DNA from 3 places in the Ureibacillus sp. FSL E2-3493 genome. Region 1 is predicted to be linked to each of the others. Evidence: a T-box and tRNA genes for the amino acid it is inferred to sense, from the RefSeq annotation. Region 1 holds a T-box; the other regions hold tRNA genes.
The links. The T-box of region 1 lies ahead of ileS (isoleucine--tRNA ligase). A T-box ahead of a tRNA ligase gene usually reads a tRNA of that ligase, here a tRNA-Ile.

Region 1 (6,051 bases):
ATCGTTCCTTTATCATGGGCAATATGGCCATGTACTAACGCTGTATACTTTCTTGTTACAGTTTTATTAACAAGTTGTTCCACTAAAGAATGATGGGCATGATCGTTTTTAGCAACCATTAATAATCCAGAAGTATCTTTGTCAATTCGATGAACAATACCTGGTCTTAGAACACCATTAATACCTGATAAATCTTTACAATGGTACATTAAGCCATTTACTAAAGTACCTGTCATATGTCCTGGAGCTGGATGTACGACCATCCCTTTAGGTTTATTTACGACAAGTACATCTTGATCTTCATAAATAATTTCTAAATGTAAATTTTCCGGAATTACTTCTAACGGTTCCGCTTCCGGGACATCCACTTCAATGATGTCTCCTTCTTTTACTTTATATTTCGCTTTTACTTCTTCACCATTTACTTTAACAATTCCATCTCCAACCCAAGTTGCCACTTGTGTTCTCGACCAATCTTCTTGAATGGTTGATAGCGCTTTATCAATACGTTCTCCTGCATTGTTTTCGTCTATTGTAATTGTTACAACTGTCATTCTTTCACCTTTTTCTTTTCATCCCGCTCTTCTTTGAGCATTACTAAAATAAGCATAATAACTGAAATTGTTAACGCTGCATCAGCAATGTTAAATATTGGGAAATCATAATTAATAATTGGAATAAGGATATCAACAAAATCGACAACTTCACCACGGAACAGTCGATCGATAAAATTCCCTAATGCGCCACCTAATAAAATCATAAGGCTAATGGCAAATAAAGGCTTCCCCTTCGCCTGTTTATGGAAATAATAAATAACACCTGCGATAACAACGAGCGTTACGATGATAAAAATCCACATTTGACCTTGTAGCATACCCCATGCGGCTCCACGGTTTCGATGGGAAAGAATCGCAAACCATGGGTCCCAAACAGAAATACGTTCACCATACTCCATATTTTTCACGATTAACCATTTAGTCCATTGATCTAATAACACAACAATTGCAGCTAAACTATAGTATTTATACACAGTATTCCCCCGTTTGCCAATAATCTTTACCAGAAAGTAATGTTATATTTCCTTTTACAATCAGTATAAAACAACCGCCCCCGGGAATCGAGAGCGGTGATTCATCTAATTAAACGTAATATTTTTCTACCACATCAGCACAACGGCTACATAATGTTGGATGGGATTCATTTTGACCAACTGTTTCCGAATAGGACCAGCAACGTTCACATTTTTCCCCTTCTGCTTTCTCCACTACAATAGCAGTTTTTTCAAGAACAAGGGCATTTTCAGGAGCACCTTCTTTATTTGCTACCACTTGAAGTTGAGAAACGATACAGCTTTGAGCAAAATCAATAGCTGGATCATTTAGAAGTTCAGTAATTTCATTATCGGCATAAATTGTTACTTTCGCTTCTAACGATTTACCAATTGTTTTTGCATTACGTGCTTCTTCAAGAGCTTTTAACACTTCATCGCGGATAGCAATTACTTTATCCCATTTTGCTCGGAGTTCTGTAAAGTTATTACGTTCATCAACCTCAGGGAAATCCGTTAATTGTACAGATACTTCCTCTTCATTTAAGTAAGACCATAATTCATCCGTTGTATGCGGAAGGATTGGTGTTAATACTTTAAGTAAAGTTAACAAAGTATCATACATAACCGTTTGCATTGCACGGCGATCTTTATTATCTTTTGCTTCAATATAAACAACGTCTTTAGCAACATCTAAATAGAATGCTGATAATTCAACCGCAACAAAGTTATTGATTGTATGGTAAACAGATGCGAATTCATAACGGTCATAAGCTTTACGCACTGCTTTTAAGACATCTTGTAAGCGCATATACATGTATTGGTCCATTTCCCGCAATTGTTCATACGCAACTCGATCTGTTTTTGGATCAAAATCAGATACGTTACCGTGTAGGAAACGAAGGGTATTACGAATTTTACGATACACTTCTGAAATTTGTTTTAACATATCCATCGAAATGCGAACATCACCAGTATAATCAACAGACGCTACCCATAAACGGAGGATGTCAGCACCATATTGATTCATCACTTTTTCAGGAATAATGACGTTTCCTAATGATTTACTCATTTTGCGACCTTCTCCATCTAATACAAAGCCGTGGGTTAATAACCCTTTGTAAGGTGCGTATCCGTTAATGGCAACAGAAGTGATTAATGATGAATTGAACCATCCACGGTGTTGGTCAGATCCTTCAAGATAAAGATCAGCCGGATATTTCATTCCTCTTTCTACAAGGACACCTTGGTGGGATGAACCGGAGTCAAACCATACATCCATAATATCGTTTTCTTTAGTAAATTTACCATTTGGACTACCTGGGTGAGTAAATCCTTCTGGTAGAAGGTCTTTTGCTTCCCTTTGGAACCAAATATTTGAACCATGCTCACGGAATAATTTTGAAACATGGGCAATCGTTTCTGGTGTAATAATTTCTTCTCCATTTTCAGCATAGAATACTGGAATTGGAACACCCCAAGCTCGTTGTCTTGAAATACACCAGTCTCCACGATCACGAAGCATATTGTAAAGACGTGTCTCACCCCAAGATGGTGTGAAAGCTGTTTCTTCAACTGCTTGTAATAATTCATCACGGAAAGCTTCTACCGAACAGAACCATTGTGGCGTAGCACGATAAATAACAGGTTTTTTTGTACGCCAGTCATGTGGGTAAGAATGGGTGATGAATGATAATTTTTCTAAAGCGCCTACTTCTTTTAATTTCTCTGTCATCACTTTGTTAGCATCATCATAAAATAACCCTTCGAATCCAGGGGCCTCATGAGTATAGCAACCTTGGTCGTTAATTGGGCTAAGTACATCTAAACCATATCTTTTCCCCACTAGGAAGTCATCTTCCCCGTGACCAGGAGCTGTATGAACACACCCAGTACCTGCTTCTGTCGTTACGTGGTCACCAACCATCACTAATGAATCGCGACCATAAATTGGATGTTTAGCCACAACATATTCAAGTTCTGCACCTTTTACTTCTTGAATTACTTCCGCATTTTCCCATTCTAAATTTTGGGAAACTGTTTCAAGTAAGTCTTTTGCGATAATGAATTTATTATCATTGACTGATACTACAACATACGTAATTTCAGCATTTAAAGAAATTCCTAAGTTCGCTGGAATCGTCCATGGTGTTGTCGTCCAAATAATAAATTTAGCATCTTGTGGTACAACACCTTTTGCATCTTTAATTTCAAAGCTTACATAAATAGATGGTGATTTAATATCTTTATATTCAATTTCCGCTTCTGCTAATGCTGATTCAGAAGAAGGGGACCAATAAACCGGTTTTAACCCTTTATAAATATATCCCTTTTCAGCCATTTTTCCGAACACTTCAATTTGACGTGATTCGAATTCTGGCTTCAATGTAATATAAGGGTCATTCCAATCACCACGAACTCCTAGACGTTTAAATTGAGTTTTTTGGTTTTCAATTTGTTCATAAGCGTATTTTTCACAAAGCTCACGGAATTCAGCAATTGTTAATTCTTTACGCTTTACTCCTTTATTTGTTAACGCTTGCTCAATTGGTAAACCGTGCGTATCCCAACCTGGAACATACGGTGCATGGTAACCAGTCATTGAACGATGGCGGGTAATCATATCTTTCAATACTTTATTTAAAGCATGACCGATGTGAATGTCACCATTTGCGTAGGGAGGTCCATCATGTAAAACGAAGTGAGGTCGATCTTTTGTCCGCTCATTTACTAGAGTGTTAATGTCCATTTCTTCCCATTTTTCTTGCATTTTTGGTTCATTAGCTGGTAAATTTCCGCGCATGGGGAAATCAGTTTTTGGCATTAGCAATGTATCTTTGTACTCTACCATAGTAAAATCCTCCTTTAATGTTTCCTTAAGTCTAATTGTTAAGCACCTAAAAAATAAAAAAAGCTTCACATCCCTGAAGGGACGAGAAGCTATTACTCGTGGTACCACCCTAATTTGCGGAAAACGAAATGGTTAACCGCCTCTTAGACACTGTAACGTCGTGTGAAACGAAATCACTTAATCAAAAATCGTCCACCTATTTTAATTATAGGTTAACGGGTGTGTTACCGTTCTAACACCTTTTCAGTGATTTAGCTCAGGAGTGATCTTCTTTTTTGAATGTTTCGTTCGAGCTTTCACCATCCTCGAATCGCTTTTATCCACTTTCAAAAAATACTGTCTCCTTCAACGCCCAAAATATCAATTTTTCATACTCGTGTATATCAGTATATGGAAATGAAGAAATTCAGTCAAGTAAATCGATGAAGATTGACAGAAATTAACCTTCCGTTGTTATTTCTAAATCATCATCTTCTTGTCGTGCATGGTTTTGGATTTCCGTTAACCCAATTTCATATTCTAATAAATGTTCCCAATCATCCGTGTTTAATAAATCTAATTGGGCTTCTACTAACATTTTGAAACGATTACGGAAAACTTTCGATTGTTTTTTCAACGCATCAATTTCAATAGCAATTTTACGAGCTTTTGATAATGCTTCATTTACAATTCGATCTGCATTTTTCTCAGCTTCTTTAATAATTAATTTTGCTTCTTGTTGTGAGTTACGACGAACTTCTTCAGCTGCTTCTTGTGCAACTACAATCGATTTTTGTAACGTTTCTTCAAGTGTATTGTAATGACTCATTTGCTCAGTCATTGTTTTTACTTTATTTTCTAATTCCTTCTTTTCACGAATAAGAATTTCATAATCTTTTATGATTTGATCTAAAAATTCATTCACTTCGTCTTCTGCATATCCTCTGAAGCCTCTAGTAAATTCTTTATTATGTATATCGAGAGGTGATAATGGCATTCGTCAACACTCCTTCTTCATTTAAATATATAAATCTATTATACAGCTTGTCGTTGAAACATGACATCAAAATTTCGTAATTTTTTACTTTAATCTACTATTTTTTCTCTAATCGGCCTATTTGAAGTCGAAGTTTATCCTTTTTCGTCCGTCCTTCAGACATTATCACTTTTAATCTGCCAAATCCACGAGCCGAAAGAATATCACCTTCTTGTACTTCAAAGGAAGCATCCTCTCTTATCGTCCAATTGACTTTAACTTTGCCTGCTTTAATTAAACTTTGAGATTTTTGTCTCGATATATTAAGAACTGTGGCAATAATAACGTCTAATCGCATAGAAGATACTGTATAGGTTTTATCGAACCATTCTTCTTCTAGTTTAATTAATTGATGAGAATCGATTTGTTCCAACTTCACTTTTGATTTACCAATAGAAGTTAAATTCACTAATACGTAATCTTGGACTTCTTTAGCGACTGCAAATTGAATTATATCCTCTTCAATCCGAATATCACCGAACTTACTACGTCCAATGCCTAACGATAATAAAGCTCCTAATACATCTGGATGTTTTAACTGAACAAACTTAGAAGGATAATTCACTGCAAAAAAGGAAATTTCAAAATCATTCTTCGTTGGTTGAAAATAATTGGGACAAATAAAAAGTCTTTGTCTTTCTGCTTCATCAAACCCTCCAAAATGTTGAACGGATAGTTCGTTATTTTGACCAACAATAGAAGAAACAATAAATCTTTCCCGAGGATCAAGAAAATCCGTTAATTTTGGTGCAAATCGATCTTCTACCTCCCTTTGCCACCCGATGACTTTTTCGATGAAAGTTTGTTCGTCTTTTCTAAAATGTTGAATTAAATGCTCCATTTTCTCAGCTCACTTTGAATAACTATATATTTATATACTGCCCAATTTATCGTATTAAAAAAGGGACGTTTCAAAATTGTTGGAAACGTCTCCTTAAATATCGAAAGAATGACTTCTTTTTTTAGTATTTGACTTAAGTTAACATGTTATATAGATTGAAAACGACAATTTTTATCCCACGTTCGATGAAAGTCAGTAATAAAATCGCAATAATAGGCGAAAAATCAATCATACCGATAGGTGGGATGAATTTTCTAAAGAAACCTAAATATGGTTCACATAATTTTGCAAGAAGT
Region 2 (4,200 bases), 870 kb from region 1:
TGACCCCGTAACTTCGGGAGAAGGGGTGCTCTCGTGAGAGAGCCGCAGTGAATAGGCCCAGGCGACTGTTTAGCAAAAACACAGGTCTCTGCAAAACCGTAAGGTGACGTATAGGGGCTGACGCCTGCCCGGTGCTGGAAGGTTAAGAGGAGGGGTTAGCGTAAGCGAAGCTCTGAATTGAAGCCCCAGTAAACGGCGGCCGTAACTATAACGGTCCTAAGGTAGCGAAATTCCTTGTCGGGTAAGTTCCGACCCGCACGAAAGGCGTAACGATCTGGGCACTGTCTCAACGAGAGACTCGGTGAAATTATAGTACCTGTGAAGATGCAGGTTACCCGCGACAGGACGGAAAGACCCCGTGGAGCTTTACTGTAGCCTGATATTGAATTTTGGCACAACTTGTACAGGATAGGTAGGAGCCAGAGAACTCGGAGCGCCAGCTTCGAGGGAGGCGTCGGTGGGATACTACCCTGGTTGTGTTGAAATTCTAACCCATACCCCTTAGCGGGGTAGGAGACAGTGTCAGGTGGACAGTTTGACTGGGGCGGTCGCCTCCTAAAAGGTAACGGAGGCGCCCAAAGGTTCCCTCAGAATGGTTGGAAATCATTCGTAGAGTGTAAAGGCACAAGGGAGCTTGACTGCGAGACCTACAAGTCGAGCAGGGTCGAAAGACGGGCTTAGTGATCCGGTGGTTCCGCATGGAAGGGCCATCGCTCAACGGATAAAAGCTACCCCGGGGATAACAGGCTTATCTCCCCCAAGAGTCCACATCGACGGGGAGGTTTGGCACCTCGATGTCGGCTCATCGCATCCTGGGGCTGTAGTCGGTCCCAAGGGTTGGGCTGTTCGCCCATTAAAGCGGTACGCGAGCTGGGTTCAGAACGTCGTGAGACAGTTCGGTCCCTATCCGTCGTGGGCGTAGGAAATTTGAGAGGAGCTGTCCTTAGTACGAGAGGACCGGGATGGACACACCGCTGGTGTACCAGTTGTCTTGCCAAAGGCATCGCTGGGTAGCTATGTGTGGACGGGATAAGTGCTGAAAGCATCTAAGCATGAAGCCCCCCTCAAGATGAGATTTCCCATTACGCAAGTAAGTAAGATCCCTCAAAGACGATGAGGTAGATAGGTTCGAGGTGGAAGTGTGGTGACACATGGAGCTGACGAATACTAATCGATCGAGGACTTAACCAAATCTTGAATGCATTCAATGTCTTTATCCAGTTTTGAGAGAACAAGCTCTCAACTAAATAGTCTAGTGATGATGGCAAAGAGGTCACACCCGTTCCCATACCGAACACGGAAGTTAAGCTCTTTAGCGCCGATGGTAGTTGGGGGCTTCCCCCTGTGAGAGTAGGACGTCGCTTCGCTTATTTTTTATGTGGAGGATTAGCTCAGCTGGGAGAGCACCTGCCTTACAAGCAGGGGGTCGGCGGTTCGAGCCCGTCATCCTCCACCATATTAAGCCGGTGTAGCTCAATTGGTAGAGCAACTGACTTGTAATCAGTAGGTTGAGGGTTCAAGTCCTTTCGCCGGCACCATTCCCATGGAGGGGTAGCGAAGTGGCTAAACGCGGCGGACTGTAAATCCGCTCCTTCGGGTTCGGCGGTTCGAATCCGTCCCCCTCCACCATTTATAGGGAGCCATTAGCTCAGTGGTAGAGCATCTGACTTTTAATCAGAGGGTCGAAGGTTCAAGTCCTTCATGGCTCACCAGTTTTTTATAATAAATAAAATAATTATTGCCAGAGATAAATATAAAGCACATGCGGAAGTAGTTCAGTGGTAGAACACCACCTTGCCAAGGTGGGGGTCGCGGGTTCGAACCCCGTCTTCCGCTCCAAATGTGCCGGGGTGGCGGAACTGGCAGACGCACAGGACTTAAAATCCTGCGGTAGGTGACTACCGTACCGGTTCGATTCCGGTCCTCGGCACCATTTTAATATGCGCCCGTAGCTCAATTGGATAGAGCGTCTGACTACGGATCAGAAGGTTGTGGGTTCGACTCCTGCCGGGCGCGCCATATTTACGGGAAGTAGCTCAGCTTGGTAGAGCACTTGGTTTGGGACCAAGGGGTCGCAGGTTCGAATCCTGTCTTCCCGACCATGTAATACAAACTGACTATTTATAAATTGGGGCCTTAGCTCAGCTGGGAGAGCGCCTGCCTTGCACGCAGGAGGTCAGCGGTTCGATCCCGCTAGGCTCCACCAATTTAATACTATTATGGCGGCGTAGCTCAGCTGGCTAGAGCGTACGGTTCATACCCGTGAGGTCGGGGGTTCGATCCCCTCTGCCGCCATTTATTCATAATACGGAGGCATACCCAAGTCTGGCTGAAGGGATCGGTCTTGAAAACCGACAGGCGGGTTAAACCGCGCGTGGGTTCGAATCCTACTGCCTCCGCCATTTTCTTTACTATTTATACATACATATGGTCCCGTGGTGTAGCGGTTAACATGCCTGCCTGTCACGCAGGAGATCGCCGGTTCGATCCCGGTCGGGACCGCCATTATTTTAAGTAAATTTGATTATATGGGTCGGTAGCTCAGTTGGTAGAGCATTAGATTGAAGCTCTAAGTGTCGGCGGTTCGATTCCGTCCCGACCCACCATATATGCGGGTGTAGTTTAATGGTAAAACCTCAGCCTTCCAAGCTGATGTCGTGAGTTCGATTCTCATCACCCGCTCCAATAGGGGCCTATAGCTCAGCTGGTTAGAGCGCACGCCTGATAAGCGTGAGGTCGATGGTTCAAGTCCATTTAGGCCCACCATAAAACATAATTATTCCGAAGTAGCTCAGTGGTAGAGCAATCGGCTGTTAACCGATCGGTCGTAGGTTCGAGTCCTACCTTCGGAGCCACGGCCCGTTGGTCAAGTGGTTAAGACACCGCCCTTTCACGGCGGTAACACGGGTTCGAATCCCGTACGGGTCATAGTATGAGCTAAAAAGATAGGCTCAAATTAAAAATAGATGATAAAAACATTTCGTTTTTATCATCTATTTTTTTATATATTTAAGAAATAAGGAGTGTTGATTTAACTGGGAAAGGAGTAAGGAAATGATTAATTACGGTAATGACTTATTTAAAGGTACTGCTTGGTACTATTCTCGTTATAGACCTTTATATCCAGCTTCAATGATTAGATATTTAATCGATAAGTTTTCATTTGATGGTAAAGGTCAAATGCTCGATTTAGGGTGTGGTACAGGACAATTAGCATTCAGATTGTCGGTTTGGTTTGAAAAAATAATTGGGATTGATACTGAGCCAGAAATGATACAAGAAGCAATTCGTCTTGAAAAGGAATATAGATTAGAGAATTTGGAATGGTTTAATGGAAATCTAGAATCGTTTAGAAAGAAATTTAATAATCATCTTTTTCGATTTGTCACCCTTGCTAAGGCGTTTCATTGGATGGATAGAGAAAAGATTCTTGATATGTTATATGAAATGATTGCACATGGTGGTGGTATTGCTATTATTGATAATTATTCTGCCAATAAAGAACTTTTACCGTGGCAATTAAAGATACAGCAAGTAGTTGAACAATGGTATGGAAAGAAAAGAAGAGCGGGGAATACAACCTATTCTCACCCGACAGTTAGCTACGAAGAAATTATATTGAATTAAATTCAAATTAGAGATGTACGAACTCCCCCTTTTGAACACATATGGACATTAGACGCTATAATTGGAAACTTATATTCAACTTCCTATGGTTCAAGACGTTTTTTAGGTGAAAATAGTACTTTATTTGAAAAATTATTGGTGCTTGATAATAGTGGCATTTTTAAGGAAAAAATCAACATATCGATAAAATTTGCTATAAAAAACTAATTCATATATTTCCAACTTAAGGAGGGTTTATGAAAATAGAAGTAAGGAATGGAGTAGTCATTTTTAATAACTTTGAAATTGTTGGGTTTGTGGATGAAGAAAATAACTGCATGATTTGCGAAATGAATTTAATTTATTATGAAGATTATGATGCTTATATTTGCCCAAAATGCAACAGATGGACTGAAACAAAATGTAGTGATTCGAATTGTAACTACTGTATTAATCGACCTGAAAAACCTTTACCGAACACTGAATAAGGTAATCCATTCTTTATAAGTCCATAAAAAATCTCTCATCAATTGGTGATGAGAGATTTTTCTAAGCCTTGCTATACATCATTATGTATGGCAAAGCCGCCTTGCC
Region 3 (6,051 bases), 1.5 Mb from region 1:
ACCGAATTCAGACAAACTCCGAATGCCAGATATTTATACACGGGAGTCAGACTGCGAGTGATAAGATCCGTAGTCAAAAGGGAAACAGCCCAGACCACCAGCTAAGGTCCCAAAGTAATCGTTAAGTGGAAAAGGATGTGGCGTTGCTTAGACAACCAGGATGTTGGCTTAGAAGCAGCCATCATTTAAAGAGTGCGTAATAGCTCACTGGTCGAGTGACGCTGCGCCGAAAATGTATCGGGGCTAAACGATTCACCGAAGCTGTGGATGGACATCTTTGATGTCCGTGGTAGGAGAGCGTTCTAAGGGCGTTGAAGTCAGACCGGAAGGACTGGTGGAGCGCTTAGAAGTGAGAATGCCGGTATGAGTAGCGAAAGATGGGTGAGAATCCCATCCACCGTATGACTAAGGTTTCCTGAGGAAGGCTCGTCCGCTCAGGGTTAGTCGGGACCTAAGTCGAGGCCGATAGGCGTAGACGATGGACAACAGGTTGATATTCCTGTACCACCTCCCCGCCGTTTGAGTAATGGGGGGACGCAGTAGGATAAGGTAAGCGCGCTGTTGGATATGCGCGCCCAAGCAATAAGGCGTGGAAGTAGGCAAATCCGCTTCCTAATACGCCAAGCTGTGATGGGGAGCTCTATTGAGCGAAGTACCTGATTTCACGCTGCCAAGAAAAGCCTCTAGCGAGGCGGGAGGTGCCCGTACCGCAAACCGACACAGGTAGTCGAGGAGAGAATCCTAAGGTGTGCGAGAGAACTCTCGTTAAGGAACTCGGCAAAATGACCCCGTAACTTCGGGAGAAGGGGTGCTCTCGTGAGAGAGCCGCAGTGAATAGGCCCAGGCGACTGTTTAGCAAAAACACAGGTCTCTGCAAAACCGTAAGGTGACGTATAGGGGCTGACGCCTGCCCGGTGCTGGAAGGTTAAGAGGAGGGGTTAGCATTAGCGAAGCTCTGAATTGAAGCCCCAGTAAACGGCGGCCGTAACTATAACGGTCCTAAGGTAGCGAAATTCCTTGTCGGGTAAGTTCCGACCCGCACGAAAGGCGTAACGATCTGGGCACTGTCTCAACGAGAGACTCGGTGAAATTATAGTACCTGTGAAGATGCAGGTTACCCGCGACAGGACGGAAAGACCCCGTGGAGCTTTACTGTAGCCTGATATTGAATTTTGGCACAACTTGTACAGGATAGGTAGGAGCCAGAGAACTCGGAGCGCCAGCTTCGAGGGAGGCGTCGGTGGGATACTACCCTGGTTGTGTTGAAATTCTAACCCATACCCCTTAGCGGGGTAGGAGACAGTGTCAGGTGGACAGTTTGACTGGGGCGGTCGCCTCCTAAAAGGTAACGGAGGCGCCCAAAGGTTCCCTCAGAATGGTTGGAAATCATTCGTAGAGTGTAAAGGCACAAGGGAGCTTGACTGCGAGACCTACAAGTCGAGCAGGGTCGAAAGACGGGCTTAGTGATCCGGTGGTTCCGCATGGAAGGGCCATCGCTCAACGGATAAAAGCTACCCCGGGGATAACAGGCTTATCTCCCCCAAGAGTCCACATCGACGGGGAGGTTTGGCACCTCGATGTCGGCTCATCGCATCCTGGGGCTGTAGTCGGTCCCAAGGGTTGGGCTGTTCGCCCATTAAAGCGGTACGCGAGCTGGGTTCAGAACGTCGTGAGACAGTTCGGTCCCTATCCGTCGTGGGCGTAGGAAATTTGAGAGGAGCTGTCCTTAGTACGAGAGGACCGGGATGGACACACCGCTGGTGTACCAGTTGTCTTGCCAAAGGCATCGCTGGGTAGCTATGTGTGGACGGGATAAGTGCTGAAAGCATCTAAGCATGAAGCCCCCCTCAAGATGAGATTTCCCATTACGCAAGTAAGTAAGATCCCTCAAAGACGATGAGGTAGATAGGTTCGAGGTGGAAGTGTGGTGACACATGGAGCTGACGAATACTAATCGATCGAGGACTTAACCAAATCTTAAATGCATTCAATGTCTTTATCCAGTTTTGAAAGAATAATTTTTTCTTTTCATACATACCCAGGAGGATTAGCTCAGCTGGGAGAGCACCTGCCTTACAAGCAGGGGGTCGGCGGTTCGAGCCCGTCATCCTCCACCAAAGCCGGTGTAGCTCAATTGGTAGAGCAACTGACTTGTAATCAGTAGGTTGAGGGTTCAAGTCCTTTCGCCGGCACCATTTTTTAGAGCCATTAGCTCAGTGGTAGAGCATCTGACTTTTAATCAGAGGGTCGAAGGTTCAAGTCCTTCATGGCTCACCAGTTTTTAAATAAGCGGGTGTGGCGGAATTGGCAGACGCACTAGACTTAGGATCTAGCGCCGCAAGGCGTGGGGGTTCGACTCCCTTCACCCGCACCATTTAAATTGCCAGATAAACAAAAGCACATGCGGAAGTAGTTCAGTGGTAGAACACCACCTTGCCAAGGTGGGGGTCGCGGGTTCGAACCCCGTCTTCCGCTCCAAATGTGCCGGGGTGGCGGAACTGGCAGACGCACAGGACTTAAAATCCTGCGGTAGGTGACTACCGTACCGGTTCGATTCCGGTCCTCGGCACCATTTATTGCGCCCGTAGCTCAATTGGATAGAGCGTCTGACTACGGATCAGAAGGTTGTGGATTCGACTTCTGCCGGGCGCGCCAAAGAAGCGAACGGGAAGTAGCTCAGCTTGGTAGAGCACTTGGTTTGGGACCAAGGGGTCGCAGGTTCGAATCCTGTCTTCCCGACCATGACAAATTAAAAATAATATTATGGGGCCTTAGCTCAGCTGGGAGAGCGCCTGCCTTGCACGCAGGAGGTCAGCGGTTCGATCCCGCTAGGCTCCACCAACCATAATAAAGATCCTGGCGGCGTAGCTCAGCTGGCTAGAGCGTACGGTTCATACCCGTGAGGTCGGGGGTTCGATCCCCTCTGCCGCCATCTTTAAGGACCTTTAGCTCAGTTGGTTAGAGCAGACGGCTCATAACCGTCCGGTCGCAGGTTCGAGTCCTGCAAGGTCCACCATAGAAGTATAAAACGGAGGAATACCCAAGTCCGGCTGAAGGGATCGGTCTTGAAAACCGACAGGCGGGTTAAACCGCGCGGGGGTTCGAATCCCTCTTCCTCCGCCATTTCAAATTAAATAAATGATAGTATTATCGCGGGGTGGAGCAGTTCGGTAGCTCGTCGGGCTCATAACCCGAAGGTCACAGGTTCAAATCCTGTCCCCGCAACCAAATGGTCCCGTGGTGTAGCGGTTAACATGCCTGCCTGTCACGCAGGAGATCGCCGGTTCGATCCCGGTCGGGACCGCCATAATATATTCGCCAAAGGCGAAATTGATTGTATGGGTCGGTAGCTCAGTTGGTAGAGCATTAGATTGAAGCTCTAAGTGTCGGCGGTTCGATTCCGTCCCGACCCACCATATATGCGGGTGTAGTTTAATGGTAAAACCTCAGCCTTCCAAGCTGATGTCGTGAGTTCGATTCTCATCACCCGCTCCAATAGGGGCCTATAGCTCAGCTGGTTAGAGCGCACGCCTGATAAGCGTGAGGTCGATGGTTCAAGTCCATTTAGGCCCACCATAAAACATAATTATTCCGAAGTAGCTCAGTGGTAGAGCAATCGGCTGTTAACCGATCGGTCGTAGGTTCGAGTCCTACCTTCGGAGCCATATTGGGGAAGTACTCAAGAGGCTGAAGAGGCGCCCCTGCTAAGGGTGTAGGTCGGGTAACCGGCGCGAGGGTTCAAATCCCTCCTTCTCCGCCATACATAATTTTGTGTTAGGCCCGTTGGTCAAGTGGTTAAGACACCGCCCTTTCACGGCGGTAACACGGGTTCGAATCCCGTACGGGTCATAATTTTAAAAAAATTTATAAAAAGACTTGAAAAATAATGCAATTATGATATTATAAATCTTGTCCTTATTTAAATAGTCTAGTGATGATGGCAAAGAGGTCACACCCGTTCCCATACCGAACACGGAAGTTAAGCTCTTTAGCGCCGATGGTAGTTGGGGGCTTCCCCCTGCGAGAGTAGGACGTTGCTAGGCATTATACCCAGGAGGATTAGCTCAGCTGGGAGAGCACCTGCCTTACAAGCAGGGGGTCGGCGGTTCGAGCCCGTCATCCTCCACCAAAGCCGGTGTAGCTCAATTGGTAGAGCAACTGACTTGTAATCAGTAGGTTGAGGGTTCAAGTCCTTTCGCCGGCACCATTTTTTAGAGCCATTAGCTCAGTGGTAGAGCATCTGACTTTTAATCAGAGGGTCGAAGGTTCAAGTCCTTCATGGCTCACCAGTTTTTAAATAAGCGGGTGTGGCGGAATTGGCAGACGCACTAGACTTAGGATCTAGCGCCGCAAGGCGTGGGGGTTCGACTCCCTTCACCCGCACCATTTAAATTGCCAGATAAACAAAAGCACATGCGGAAGTAGTTCAGTGGTAGAACACCACCTTGCCAAGGTGGGGGTCGCGGGTTCGAACCCCGTCTTCCGCTCCAAATGTGCCGGGGTGGCGGAACTGGCAGACGCACAGGACTTAAAATCCTGCGGTAGGTGACTACCGTACCGGTTCGATTCCGGTCCTCGGCACCATTTATTGCGCCCGTAGCTCAATTGGATAGAGCGTCTGACTACGGATCAGAAGGTTGTGGATTCGACTTCTGCCGGGCGCGCCAAAGAAGCGAACGGGAAGTAGCTCAGCTTGGTAGAGCACTTGGTTTGGGACCAAGGGGTCGCAGGTTCGAATCCTGTCTTCCCGACCATGACAAATTAAAAATAATATTATGGGGCCTTAGCTCAGCTGGGAGAGCGCCTGCCTTGCACGCAGGAGGTCAGCGGTTCGATCCCGCTAGGCTCCACCAACCATAATAAAGATCCTGGCGGCGTAGCTCAGCTGGCTAGAGCGTACGGTTCATACCCGTGAGGTCGGGGGTTCGATCCCCTCTGCCGCCATCTTTAAGGACCTTTAGCTCAGTTGGTTAGAGCAGACGGCTCATAACCGTCCGGTCGCAGGTTCGAGTCCTGCAAGGTCCACCATAGAAGTATAAAACGGAGGAATACCCAAGTCCGGCTGAAGGGATCGGTCTTGAAAACCGACAGGCGGGTTAAACCGCGCGGGGGTTCGAATCCCTCTTCCTCCGCCATTTCAAATTAAATAAATGATAGTATTATCGCGGGGTGGAGCACGAACGAATAAGCATCGTAGCTAAGCTTCAGCGCAACGATTTCGCAAACTTCTTGAGTTGCTATACGAAATCGGGACGGGTTCAGGAAAATCTGAATGCGTCATGTAAAGTCAGTATTATTAAATAAATATTATTATCGCGGGGTGGAGCAGTTCGGTAGCTCGTCGGGCTCATAACCCGAAGGTCACAGGTTCAAATCCTGTCCCCGCAACCAAATGGTCCCGTGGTGTAGCGGTTAACATGCCTGCCTGTCACGCAGGAGATCGCCGGTTCGATCCCGGTCGGGACCGCCATAATATATTCGCCAAAGGCGAAATTGATTGTATGGGTCGGTAGCTCAGTTGGTAGAGCATTAGATTGAAGCTCTAAGTGTCGGCGGTTCGATTCCGTCCCGACCCACCATATATGCGGGTGTAGTTTAATGGTAAAACCTCAGCCTTCCAAGCTGATGTCGTGAGTTCGATTCTCATCACCCGCTCCAATAGGGGCCTATAGCTCAGCTGGTTAGAGCGCACGCCTGATAAGCGTGAGGTCGATGGTTCAAGTCCATTTAGGCCCACCATAAAACATAATTATTCCGAAGTAGCTCAGTGGTAGAGCAATCGGCTGTTAACCGATCGGTCGTAGGTTCGAGTCCTACCTTCGGAGCCATATTGGGGAAGTACTCAAGAGGCTGAAGAGGCGCCCCTGCTAAGGGTGTAGGTCGGGTAACCGGCGCGAGGGTTCAAATCCCTCCTTCTCCGCCATACATAATTTTGTGTTAGGCCCGTTGGTCAAGTGGTTAAGACACCGCCCTTTCACGGCGGTAACACGGGTTCGAATCCCGTACGGGTCATTACTAAACACTCTCAAGATAAACATTATCTTGAGAGTG

Region 2: it has a tRNA-Ile gene. The T-box ahead of ileS (isoleucine--tRNA ligase) is inferred to sense a tRNA for this amino acid. The anticodon was not compared.
Region 3: it has a tRNA-Ile gene. The T-box ahead of ileS (isoleucine--tRNA ligase) is inferred to sense a tRNA for this amino acid. The anticodon was not compared.

The regions. Positions count from the first base shown of each region.
Region 1 is NZ_JBBOPK010000001.1:1,016,162-1,022,212, reverse strand. Features, by position in the region: gene MHH69_RS05320 (RluA family pseudouridine synthase) at 1-554, opposite strand, end outside; gene lspA (signal peptidase II) at 551-1,030, opposite strand; gene ileS (isoleucine--tRNA ligase) at 1,140-3,899, opposite strand; T-box leader at 3,974-4,257, opposite strand; gene MHH69_RS05305 (DivIVA domain-containing protein) at 4,339-4,875, opposite strand; gene MHH69_RS05300 (YlmH family RNA-binding protein) at 4,973-5,755, opposite strand; gene MHH69_RS05295 (YggT family protein) at 5,889-6,051, opposite strand, start outside.
Region 2 is NZ_JBBOPK010000001.1:145,030-149,229, forward strand. Features, by position in the region: rRNA gene MHH69_RS00655 (23S ribosomal RNA) at 1-1,191, shown strand, start outside; rRNA gene rrf (5S ribosomal RNA) at 1,252-1,367, shown strand; tRNA gene MHH69_RS00665 (tRNA-Val) at 1,381-1,456, shown strand; tRNA gene MHH69_RS00670 (tRNA-Thr) at 1,463-1,538, shown strand; tRNA gene MHH69_RS00675 (tRNA-Tyr) at 1,546-1,629, shown strand; tRNA gene MHH69_RS00680 (tRNA-Lys) at 1,638-1,712, shown strand; tRNA gene MHH69_RS00685 (tRNA-Gly) at 1,765-1,839, shown strand; tRNA gene MHH69_RS00690 (tRNA-Leu) at 1,845-1,933, shown strand; tRNA gene MHH69_RS00695 (tRNA-Arg) at 1,943-2,019, shown strand; tRNA gene MHH69_RS00700 (tRNA-Pro) at 2,026-2,102, shown strand; tRNA gene MHH69_RS00705 (tRNA-Ala) at 2,131-2,206, shown strand; tRNA gene MHH69_RS00710 (tRNA-Met) at 2,222-2,295, shown strand; tRNA gene MHH69_RS00715 (tRNA-Ser) at 2,310-2,402, shown strand; tRNA gene MHH69_RS00720 (tRNA-Asp) at 2,430-2,505, shown strand; tRNA gene MHH69_RS00725 (tRNA-Phe) at 2,531-2,606, shown strand; tRNA gene MHH69_RS00730 (tRNA-Gly) at 2,612-2,685, shown strand; tRNA gene MHH69_RS00735 (tRNA-Ile) at 2,690-2,766, shown strand; tRNA gene MHH69_RS00740 (tRNA-Asn) at 2,781-2,855, shown strand; tRNA gene MHH69_RS00745 (tRNA-Glu) at 2,857-2,928, shown strand; gene MHH69_RS00750 (class I SAM-dependent methyltransferase) at 3,055-3,627, shown strand; gene MHH69_RS00755 (hypothetical protein) at 3,864-4,094, shown strand.
Region 3 is NZ_JBBOPK010000001.1:2,541,271-2,547,321, reverse strand. Features, by position in the region: rRNA gene MHH69_RS13175 (23S ribosomal RNA) at 1-1,974, shown strand, start outside; tRNA gene MHH69_RS13170 (tRNA-Val) at 2,042-2,117, shown strand; tRNA gene MHH69_RS13165 (tRNA-Thr) at 2,120-2,195, shown strand; tRNA gene MHH69_RS13160 (tRNA-Lys) at 2,203-2,277, shown strand; tRNA gene MHH69_RS13155 (tRNA-Leu) at 2,290-2,374, shown strand; tRNA gene MHH69_RS13150 (tRNA-Gly) at 2,404-2,478, shown strand; tRNA gene MHH69_RS13145 (tRNA-Leu) at 2,484-2,572, shown strand; tRNA gene MHH69_RS13140 (tRNA-Arg) at 2,579-2,655, shown strand; tRNA gene MHH69_RS13135 (tRNA-Pro) at 2,666-2,742, shown strand; tRNA gene MHH69_RS13130 (tRNA-Ala) at 2,766-2,841, shown strand; tRNA gene MHH69_RS13125 (tRNA-Met) at 2,859-2,932, shown strand; tRNA gene MHH69_RS13120 (tRNA-Ile) at 2,940-3,016, shown strand; tRNA gene MHH69_RS13115 (tRNA-Ser) at 3,031-3,123, shown strand; tRNA gene MHH69_RS13110 (tRNA-Met) at 3,152-3,228, shown strand; tRNA gene MHH69_RS13105 (tRNA-Asp) at 3,232-3,307, shown strand; tRNA gene MHH69_RS13100 (tRNA-Phe) at 3,341-3,416, shown strand; tRNA gene MHH69_RS13095 (tRNA-Gly) at 3,422-3,495, shown strand; tRNA gene MHH69_RS13090 (tRNA-Ile) at 3,500-3,576, shown strand; tRNA gene MHH69_RS13085 (tRNA-Asn) at 3,591-3,665, shown strand; tRNA gene MHH69_RS13080 (tRNA-Ser) at 3,670-3,760, shown strand; tRNA gene MHH69_RS13075 (tRNA-Glu) at 3,778-3,849, shown strand; rRNA gene rrf (5S ribosomal RNA) at 3,928-4,043, shown strand; tRNA gene MHH69_RS13065 (tRNA-Val) at 4,054-4,129, shown strand; tRNA gene MHH69_RS13060 (tRNA-Thr) at 4,132-4,207, shown strand; tRNA gene MHH69_RS13055 (tRNA-Lys) at 4,215-4,289, shown strand; tRNA gene MHH69_RS13050 (tRNA-Leu) at 4,302-4,386, shown strand; tRNA gene MHH69_RS13045 (tRNA-Gly) at 4,416-4,490, shown strand; tRNA gene MHH69_RS13040 (tRNA-Leu) at 4,496-4,584, shown strand; tRNA gene MHH69_RS13035 (tRNA-Arg) at 4,591-4,667, shown strand; tRNA gene MHH69_RS13030 (tRNA-Pro) at 4,678-4,754, shown strand; tRNA gene MHH69_RS13025 (tRNA-Ala) at 4,778-4,853, shown strand; tRNA gene MHH69_RS13020 (tRNA-Met) at 4,871-4,944, shown strand; tRNA gene MHH69_RS13015 (tRNA-Ile) at 4,952-5,028, shown strand; tRNA gene MHH69_RS13010 (tRNA-Ser) at 5,043-5,135, shown strand; tRNA gene MHH69_RS13005 (tRNA-Met) at 5,315-5,391, shown strand; tRNA gene MHH69_RS13000 (tRNA-Asp) at 5,395-5,470, shown strand; tRNA gene MHH69_RS12995 (tRNA-Phe) at 5,504-5,579, shown strand; tRNA gene MHH69_RS12990 (tRNA-Gly) at 5,585-5,658, shown strand; tRNA gene MHH69_RS12985 (tRNA-Ile) at 5,663-5,739, shown strand; tRNA gene MHH69_RS12980 (tRNA-Asn) at 5,754-5,828, shown strand; tRNA gene MHH69_RS12975 (tRNA-Ser) at 5,833-5,923, shown strand; tRNA gene MHH69_RS12970 (tRNA-Glu) at 5,941-6,012, shown strand.